2 regions of the Paenibacillus sp. CCS19 genome follow, and region 2 is predicted to be linked to the other one. Evidence: predicted binding sites of a transcription regulator. Region 2 holds the regulator's gene; the other holds the start of a gene.

Region 1 (5,020 bases), on a different contig from region 2:
TTATTATTGGAGACCAAGCAGCAATCCTCATATGAGGGCGTTATCGTCGTTTATGTGCCGCATCACGTACAGCTGGAGCGGTTGATGAATCGCAACGGACTGTCGGCGGAGGAAGCGGAGAGGCGGATTGGGCTGCAGATGGATATTGAGCAGAAGCGCAGTATGGCCGATTGGGTCATTGATAACAGCGGGACGCTGGAGGAGACACGGAAGCAAGTTCAGCAGCTATGGGAACTGCTTAGGCGTAAGTAGAAGGGGCTGTCATTATGAGACGACGTCGGAAGCGAAAGCGACTGTTTCTGCTGCTCATCATTGGGTTCCTTGCATTCCTGTTCATCCGATCGGATTGGATAGGCAAATGGATGTATCCGATTCACTACCAAGCAGATATACGGGCCAGCGCGTTGAATTACGATCTTGATCCGCTGCTTATTGCAGCGATCATCCGGGTAGAGACGAATTTCTCGACAGGCAAGGAATCCAAGAAAGGCGCCCTTGGTTTGATGCAGATTATGCCGGATACGGCTGACTGGATTATACAGAAGGCAGGATTCGCGAACGTGTCAGAGGATACGCTCCGGCACCGTGCAGATGTAAGTATCCAGATTGGATCTTGGTACTTGAGCAGCTTGCATAAACAGTTTAACGACAACACAACCGTTGCGGTAGCCGCTTACAATGCAGGACCGGGCAATGTAAGCAAATGGCTGAACAACGGGACGTGGGACGGTACCAAGGAATCGGTAAGCAATATTCCTTATGGCGAGACGCGGCACTATGTACAACGGGTATTTTATTATTATAATAAATATAAACAATTGTATCCGGAGTTCGCTGAGCAGAAAGTCGGTTAGGAAGGCTTGAGCGAGCGTGCATGCTGCTTTGAGGTGAAGGTACAGCGTAGTTGGTGAGGGTGTCATGGACAAGCCCACCAAGACGGTTCGTCTTAGTGGGCGCTGTCCCAAGCATGTCTAGAAGACATTAGCGAGTCGTGCCTGCGAGCGATTGCTCAGCGATTTGCACGAGCTTACGAGTGATGCTGCCCCCGATGGAGCCTGCGTCTTTCGTCGTGAGGTTACCGTAGTAGCCGTCTTGCGAAAGGGAGATACCCAGTTCAGCTGCAACCTCATATTTCAGTTGGTCGAGTGCAGCAGAAGCTTGTGGTACTACGAGTTGGTTGCTGTTACCTTGGCTCATTGTCGTTCACCTCCTTGCGGTTGGTAACTGTATTATGTGCGTTATTACAAACTTCATTACAGGAAACGAATGGAATTGCAAAAAAAGTTGACCTAGCGTCTTGGAGGATTCCTTATATGAGATGTCCATATTGTGATTACGCCGGCTCCAAGGTGCTCGATTCGAGGCCGGCTAACGAGAACAAATCGATTCGTCGCAGACGTGAATGCGAGAAGTGCAGCCGCCGCTTCACGACTTTCGAGATGATCGAGGAAACACCGCTCATCGTAATTAAGAAGGACGGAAGCCGCGAAGAATTCAGCCGCGAGAAGCTGCTGCGCGGACTTATTCGCGCATGCGAGAAGCGTCCAGTTCCTGCGGAGAAGCTGGAAGTCGTCGTCTCGGAGGTCGAGAAGGAGCTTCGCACGACGGCACACGCTGAGATCGAGAGCCGTATTATCGGCGAGCTTGTCATGCAGCAGCTCTATCCGGTCGACGAAGTCGCATACGTCCGCTTCGCCTCGGTATACCGCCAATTCAAGGACATCGACATGTTCATGAAGGAACTCAACTCGCTGCTATCCAAGCACCCATTGACGGGTGGAGCAAGCGGTATCGGCGGTATCGGCGGATCGAAGGACTAGAATGGCGGGTCAAATGGGATGAAGTTAGCGTGATCAGTCAATAGAGAATGTAGATTGACACTTTTCTTAGCTGCATGCTAATATTTTCCTAATGATGACATTTGGCTGCGTTACGCAGCTCACGGGGCCTTAGCTCAGCTGGGAGAACACTCTTACCAGTTTAGCACCCAAAATAAAGTACTAAGAACTAATACGTGGGGAATTAGCTCAGTCTGGGAGAGCGCTTCGCTGGCAGCGAAGAGGTCAGGGGTTCGAGCCCCCTATTCTCCACCAACACCTTCAACCAAAACGGCAGAAATGCCGTTTTTTTTTTGTTACTTTCGTTAACTGAATCCTTTCGAGTCATAGAAGTTCATACATAGGTGATCCTCCACAGGGGATCATTTTTTTATTTCATGATTTTGAGAAAAATTTCGCCATTGCCAATACGAATATTTGTTCTTGCAATGAGTATTATAAAGGATGGGAACAAATGTTCTGTTTATTGGTGAGACATGATCCTATCCCTTCAAAGTGTATGGGGTATGCAAATTGAGAGTTGTATATATTGACCGCACTAATCGAATCACACAGCGGAAGATACAGGTGCGGTCTATTCAAGGCAATACTCAAAAGGCATTTTGCTTTAGTCAAAATGCGGCGCGAGTATGTAAACTTGTTCGTATACTCGCGGCGCAGTCGATCCTAGCTTGGGGTATCTCATGAGTCCTGCACCTCTATAATCCGAAGATGACATTCAATTGGTTAAAGACAGCATCATACTTCCGGTAATGCTTGATGTGTTGGAACACGACATAAAGGCAATTGAAGTTGACCAAGTTAAAGCTCACTGAGTATCAACAGGAGAAATTCCTGTCAGAACTGGATCAACATATGAGAATGCGTGTTATGAAGGAAACGGGCATTAACATTCGCATCGGGAGAGCTGCGTTTTATTTTGAGATAAATTTCAAATCTCTATCTGAAAACACTTGAACAGTTAAAACAAGTACGCTAGAATACACAAATAAATTTACAATATCTTCAAAACCTTTCGGCTAACCTGCTTTCTATTTGTTAAATTATTTCATTTGGGATTTTGGGTCAATCACAGGAAATGGTATCAATTCAAAGATCGCAGACCTATATTTAAGTCAGTCAGGGATGAAGATAAGAGGGAGAGAATAATTGTGAGGAAAGAACTTCAACAGCAACTCTTTGAACGGTTCCCTTGGACAAGAGCTCCTCAGGAAGCAGATAACCTTTGGTCTCGATACGGTTTCGATATCGGAGATGGCTGGTATAATTTGATTCATGAACTATTCTTCGATATTGAAGGGGTTTACCATGCGAAGGCTCTTGAGGTGTCCGTGGATTTCGCCCAGATCAAGCAAAAATTCGGTGCATTGAGTATCTACACTCGAAATCCTCTTCCCGAAGTTTCTGATTTGATCGTCAAATACCAAGAGCGCTCCATAGGGACTTGTGAAAAATGCGGTGATCGTGGTGAGCTTCGGCAGCAGGTAGGTTGTTGGAAAGTAATTTGTGATAACTGCTTTAATCGTATTACCGAAAGGACAGTCAATTAAATAATTTAGACTAACGGATCGCCATCACGATATAAGGCGATCCGTTTTATTTTAAGTTAAAAAATTCATGAAACTTCAGCACTGAATTTCTAAGAAAATTTACAACTTGGTATAAGCAGTAAATCCAATATGAGAGGGATGAGTCTAATGGTAAAATGGGCTGATACCCGCAACATTAATAATGAGACCCAGGTTCATATGACCACAGTTTATTCTAGGCAGAAATCTGCCAAGCGAACATTCAGCTTCGTCATAAAAAGTATGTTGATCGGTTCAGTGTTGCTTGGGGCATTTGCTTTCAGCGGGGTAAATATGGCTTCGGCAGCAACATCTAACCCGACCACCCAACCAGTCGCCGCGGCGCAGCAAATTGTTAATTATCAGGAAGATGAACAAGCTTTAATTGCCAATCTATGTCTTGCTGTTAAAGTTATCAAAGAGTCAGGCTGGACACCTATAGCACTGACAAATATATTGGATAGCCTTGAAAAGATTGATGCGAAGGCGAGCTCTCCCTTTGGCTTTTCAGATGTAGCTTCGTTAAAACCAATCATTCAAGAAACCGAGAAGGTAGCCAAACTTTATGGATCAGATGGGCTTTCGACTCTTAGATCCGGCGGAACTATAACCGAGACCATCGCAAGGATTAAGCAAAGTACGGGAATGGAAACTAACTTGGATTATGCTGCCCAGTCGACAGTTAGTAAAAAGAACGAGGTAAAGACCCTCGCAGCGGAAGATCCCACCACTTCCGTAGTAATTGACGGCACCAAGCAAACCTACCATCAACCACCAGTAATCCAGAGTGGCAGCACTCTTGTCCCACTCAGGGGTATATTCGAATCATTAGGTGCTAAGGTCATTTGGAACGTTCATACGGAGACTGTCACCGCAACCAAAGGCTCAACTGAGATCATTCTCAAGGTAGGCAGCGATACAGCTTACGTAAACGGTAAGACAGTGAAGTTGCCAGCACCATCAACGAAGATTAACGGCTTTACAATGGTTCCCTTGCGCTTCGTATCAGAAGCCTTTGGCGGAACGGTGAAATGGGATAATGCTACCCAAACAGCCTATATTGAGACCGTAACCAGTTCGAGAGTTTCAACAAGTCCAACTGGACAAATGGTCGGCAAAATTAAAGTATTATACGGAAAACACACATACGGTAGTGCTAATCAAACCGAATATGATGCTGTTATGAAGATCGTCGATGAAGCATTAGAGGGGTATGAAGATGTAGTATTCGGCGGGGAACAATACTCACAATATTTTTATCAGTTTTTAGACGGAGCAAGATGGTCTGGAGATACGCGTGATCGTTCGGTGCAAAACAGGGGATTAAAGCAGGCTGAAAACTCCATATTGGATTTGGTCAATGCAGGTATAAGTAAGGACGAAATCGTCAGGGCTTATAAGATAATGATCACTGCGGGCGAGTTGATACAAGGAAAAGATAATCCAGGAGATGGCACGCCATCCTCGGCAGCAGATAGTTTGCTGTATAACCGAAGCGACTGTGATGCCGAAGCTGAGGTTTATTCAGTTGTATTCGATGCAATGGGATATAACACCGCTATTATTGGTGCTACAAATCATGCAGAGGTGTTGATTAAGATTGGTGACTCATGG
Region 2 (5,020 bases):
CGGCACCTTGATGAGCTTGGCCGCGCTTTAAGCGACTGCACCACGGACTTTACGATATTCATACACGTACGATGAAGGAGATGATCTTGTGGGTTACACGAAAGAGGACATCCTGCGTATTGCGAAGGAAGAGAACGTCAGATTCATCCGGTTGCAATTTACCGACTTGCTCGGTACGATCAAGAACGTTGAAATCCCTGTAAGTCAGCTGCTCAAAGCGCTCGATAACAAAATGATGTTCGACGGCTCTTCTATCGAAGGATATGTACGGATCGAAGAATCCGATATGTACTTGTATCCGGACCTCGACACATGGGTCGTCTTCCCGTGGGTGACGGAAGACCGCGTCGCACGTCTGATTTGTGATATCTATATGCCTGATGGCACGCCATTCGCTGGCGACCCGCGCGGCATTCTGAAGCGTGCGCTGAAGGAAGCGGAGGAAATGGGCTTCACTTCGATGAACGTTGGTCCTGAGCCAGAATTCTTCTTGTTCAAGACGGATGAGAAGGGCAATCCGACGACCGAACTTAACGACCAAGGCGGTTACTTCGACCTTGCGCCGATGGATCTGGGCGAGAACTGCCGTCGCGAGATCGTACTTACGCTTGAAGAGATGGGCTTCGAGATCGAAGCATCCCATCACGAGGTTGCTCCGGGTCAACACGAGATCGACTTCAAATATGCGGATGCTATTAAAGCCGCGGACCAGATTCAAACGTTCAAACTTGTTGTTAAGACGATTGCTCGTCAGCATGGTCTGCACGCATCCTTCATGCCGAAGCCGCTGTTCGGCGTGAACGGTTCCGGCATGCACTGTCACCAATCGTTGTTCCAAGGCGAGAAGAATGCCTTCTACGATGAGAGTGACAAGCTTGGTCTCAGCCAGACGGCTCGTTATTACATGGCAGGTATTCTGCATCATGCACGCGCTTATGCGGCCATTACGAACCCAACGGTCAATTCGTACAAGCGTCTCCTGCCTGGCTACGAAGCGCCTGTTTATGTTGCTTGGTCGGCAAGCAACCGGAGCCCGATGGTTCGTATTCCAGCATCCCGCGGCCTGAGCACGCGCATTGAAGCGCGTAACCCAGACCCTGCTGCTAACCCATACCTTGCGCTTGCTGTCATGTTGAAGGCAGGTCTGGACGGCATCAAGAACAAAATGCCGCTCCCAGCGCCGGTTGACCGCAACATCTACATCATGAGCGAAGAAGAGCGTATTGAAGAGGGTATCCCAAGCCTTCCAGGCGACTTGGCAGAAGCTCTGCAAGAGCTGCTGCGCAGCGATGTCATCTGTGAAGCGCTCGGCGAACACGCACTTGCTCACTTCTACGAGCTTAAAGAAATCGAGTGGGACATGTACCGCACGCAAATCCACCAATGGGAACGCGACCAGTACCTGACTCTGTATTAATCAGAGCTCGTTGGTCATAGCGCAATAAAGATAAAGCACGATAACGAACCTAACGGGGGAGTTATCGTGCTTTTTGTATTTCTAATAGTAATAATGAATTTGCGAGGAACTCGCATTATCAAGATAAAGGTTCAAAGGGGCGAAGCCCCTTGCCGTGATCGAGCACTTCCCAAGAGCGTGTCCCGCAGGGACGACAAGCGGCTCCCAGCACGTACAGGAGGTCGAGCACAAACATCGACCGTATCTAAACCCCTCAGAAGTAGAGCGTGTCCCGACAGGGACGAAAGCGGGCATCCCCACTCAAGTATCCAAGCAGCGAGTCCAGGAGTCCAGAGGGCGGAGGCCTTTGGGGCCCTCCCTCTTGGGAGAGGGAGGGTTTGGGAGGGAGTGGACTCTTTTATATGCAGTTAAAAAACAATTAAAAACCCCGAACGATGTCGAATCGTCCGGGGTTCTATATATCATGGAGTGGCAAGTCTAGTGAAGAAACGCTGACATGAAATCGTAAGATGGTGTCAGCTTGTCCTTGTTCGGTTCTTAGTGAATGTCGCGGAACAGACCGATAACTTTACCAAGAATCGTTACGTGCTTCAGACGAAGCGGCTCCATCGTAGGGTTCTGTGGTTGGAGACGAATATGATCGCGTTCCTTGTAGAACGTCTTCACCGTTGCTTCGTCTTCTTCGGTCATTGCTACGACGATATCGCCGTTCGTTGCGGTTGGCTGCTGGCGGACAATAACGTAATCGCCGTTATGAATGCCTGCATCAATCATACTTTCACCGATTACGTTAAGAATGAAGACGTCGTGATCACCAACCATATGCGTTGGGAGTGGGAAATAGTCTTCAATGTTCTCCGTTGCCGTAATAGGTACGCCTGCTGTAACTTTACCGACGATTGGCACCTTCGCGAATGAGGTCGAGAACGCATCGCCTGCGGAAGGACCGTCGCCATCGAGAATCTCGATCGCACGAGGTTTCGTTGGGTCGCGGCGTATAAAGCCTTTCTTCTCTAATCGATCCAAATGGCCGTGAACGGTGGAGCTGGAGGCCAGTCCGACCGCTTCACCGATCTCACGAACGGAAGGCGGATATCCTTTATCCCGAACTTCGTTCTTGATAAATTCAAGAATTGCCAGCTGGCGGTTGGAAAGCTTCGACACCATCATCACTCCAAAAATAAGATTATAGCAAATTATAGCACAGAACCCGAGTTCGTACAAACATAAGTTCGAGGGCACATTCGTTCGTAAATTAAACAGAACAATTGTTCGTAAAATGTGTTGACCAGAACAATTGTTCGTGATATATTATGGACAACAAATAGAACAAACGTTTGGGGTGCGGTTAACAATGATGAATACGACAAGCATGACAGCTTCTTATAATAGAATGAACGTACGGAATACGCGCGGCAGATCGACGCAACGCGCAACAATGACAAAGGCTCAGAAACATGCACTAATGAGCGTATTAAAGTGGGGCTTTGCTCTTATGTTCGCAATTATCTTATTCTGCGGTGCCTTGATGGTCATGACGGAAGCAATGAGCGATCACCCGGCTGAGCCTACCGCAGGCGAGTCCGTTGTCTATGTAGCGCCAGGCGACACACTGTGGAGCATCGCATCCGCGACGAGCGATGGAGATATTCGTCAGCGCGTATTCGAGATTAAGCTTCGCAACAATCTCGAATCGGATGTTCTGGAGTCGGGACAGATGCTCATCATACCCGCTTAATATAGAGTAGTTCGATAAGATGGCTTATTGGGACAATTCCTAATACGCCATCTTTTTTTATACAATGCTCGGAAACCGTTCAATTATAGGCGCATTAACCTTGACAATGGTTTGTCGAAAATGTCAAAGTAATAGGATAATGTGAACAAGTGCATAACAGAAGGGGGATGCAGCAAATGGAAGAGCTTATCGCGCGGATTAACGAGCTGTCGCGTAAACATAAAACGGTCGGTCTCACAGAAGCGGAAGCGGAAGAACGTGCACGGCTTCGGAAGCAATATTTGGACGTGTTCAAAGGCAATTTCCGCAACCAGCTTGATTCGATCAAGTGGGAAGGCGAAGAGGAGCCGCCGAAGAATCATTGATTTAACCTCAATAGAAGCGTGACGTTCTCCACTTATATCAAGTATGATTAGATTATATTGGATATAAACTGGAGGGATGGACATGCAGTATCGCTTGCTTGGGAACAGTGGATTGGCGGTATCGGAGTTATGCTTAGGGACGATGACATTCGGCAATACGACGGATGAACAGGAATCACTTCGAATGGTTGACCGTTTCGTGGAGCTGGGAGGCAATTTCTTAGACACAGCCAACGTCTATGTTGGCGGTCGTTCCGAAGAGATTGTCGGCAAGGCGATCCGGTCACGCCGCTCGGAGCTTATAGTCGCTACGAAAGTAAGGTTTCCGACTGCATCGCATCCGAATGGTGGAGGTTTGTCACGGAAACATATTATGGATTCCGTCGATGCGAGTCTAGCCCGACTTGGAACGGACTATATTGACCTGTATCAGGTACATACATGGGACAAGGCGACGCCAATCGAGGAAACGCTGCGTGCGTTAGACGATCTGATTGCGTCGGGCAAAGTTCGATACATAGGCTGTTCGAATTTCTATGCTTGGCATTTAATGAAGGCACTCGCGGTGAGCGATGCGCGTCAGTATGCACGTTTTGTATCCGTACAGCAGCAGTACAGCCTTGTCAGTCGTGAGATGGACCGCGAGCTGCTCGAGTTATGCCTGGAAGAGAATGTCGCGGTCATTCCATGGGCGCCAATCGGCGGGGGCTTCCTAACGGATCGTTATGGTACGACATATCCAACCGAAGGTCGTCTGGCGAATCCGAATGGCGGAGAGAGCTCATGGGCCGTTCGTGGTAACGAGTGCAACTTCGCGATCCGTGAAGCGGTTCAGAAGGTTGCGAAGGAGCTAGGGCGATCGACTTCGCAGGTCGCTTTACGTTGGCTTATTCAACGGGATGGGATCACATCCCCGATATTCGGTGCCCGCACGTTGGAGCAATTCGAAGATAACATGGGTGCAATCGGCTGGGACATGCCAGCTGATGTATGGGCAAGCCTCGATGAAGCAAGCGGGCTCCCATCCGAATATCCGAAACGTTTCATCAAGAAGTTCAGCAGAGGGCTCAACGACTAGAAGTCCGCTGTATCACTGAAGGAGTGTGCAATCCGTGTCACGTTCATGGGAACGCAAGGTTCGCAACAATATGAATCAACTGAACAAACAGCGTAAGAAGCAGGGGATCCAGACACCGATTGTTCCGTCCGGCGAGCGCTTTGATACGTTCAAAGGACGCAGCTATATCGGACCTATACTGCTCGTGCTGATTACGGCTATGTATGCGTTGTTCGTACAAGCGGATGAATCGCAAGCAACGATGTATTGGGTAACGATCGGCTGTTACTTGTTCCTTGCTTTATTGTTCGTTATTCGCCGCCCATACATAAAAGTCGGAACCGATTTTGTGCAAACTCGCAAATTCACAGGTGACCGCCGATTGAAGCCGGAAGACATCAAGTCGATTAGTTCGCAAGAGGGCTATGTCGTCATTGAGCGTG

Evidence for each region. Region 2 encodes LexA, which represses DNA repair genes until DNA is damaged. Its sites were predicted from a motif close to CGAACATATGTTCG; they were not measured.
Region 1: SBI19_RS29645 (YhjD family protein) is a predicted target of LexA. The motif match lies at 2,286-2,299, and genes of this name have one in related genera.

What each region holds. Positions count from the first base shown of each region.
Region 1 covers NZ_BTCK01000011.1:47,659-52,678, forward strand. Annotated here, with positions in the region: gene coaE (dephospho-CoA kinase) at 1-252, shown strand, start outside; gene SBI19_RS10295 (lytic transglycosylase domain-containing protein) at 267-854, shown strand; gene SBI19_RS10300 (alpha/beta-type small acid-soluble spore protein) at 982-1,197, opposite strand; gene nrdR (transcriptional regulator NrdR) at 1,314-1,820, shown strand; tRNA gene SBI19_RS10310 (tRNA-Ala) at 2,017-2,093, shown strand; gene SBI19_RS29645 (YhjD family protein) at 2,555-2,653, shown strand; gene SBI19_RS10315 (hypothetical protein) at 2,990-3,388, shown strand; gene SBI19_RS10320 (stalk domain-containing protein) at 3,536-5,020, shown strand, end outside.
Region 2 covers NZ_BTCK01000059.1:19,830-24,849, forward strand. Annotated here, with positions in the region: gene glnA (type I glutamate--ammonia ligase) at 89-1,417, shown strand; gene lexA (transcriptional repressor LexA) at 1,955-2,581, opposite strand; gene SBI19_RS26610 (LysM peptidoglycan-binding domain-containing protein) at 2,913-3,155, shown strand; gene SBI19_RS26615 (DUF896 domain-containing protein) at 3,332-3,520, shown strand; gene SBI19_RS26620 (aldo/keto reductase) at 3,603-4,598, shown strand; gene SBI19_RS26625 (hypothetical protein) at 4,633-5,020, shown strand, end outside.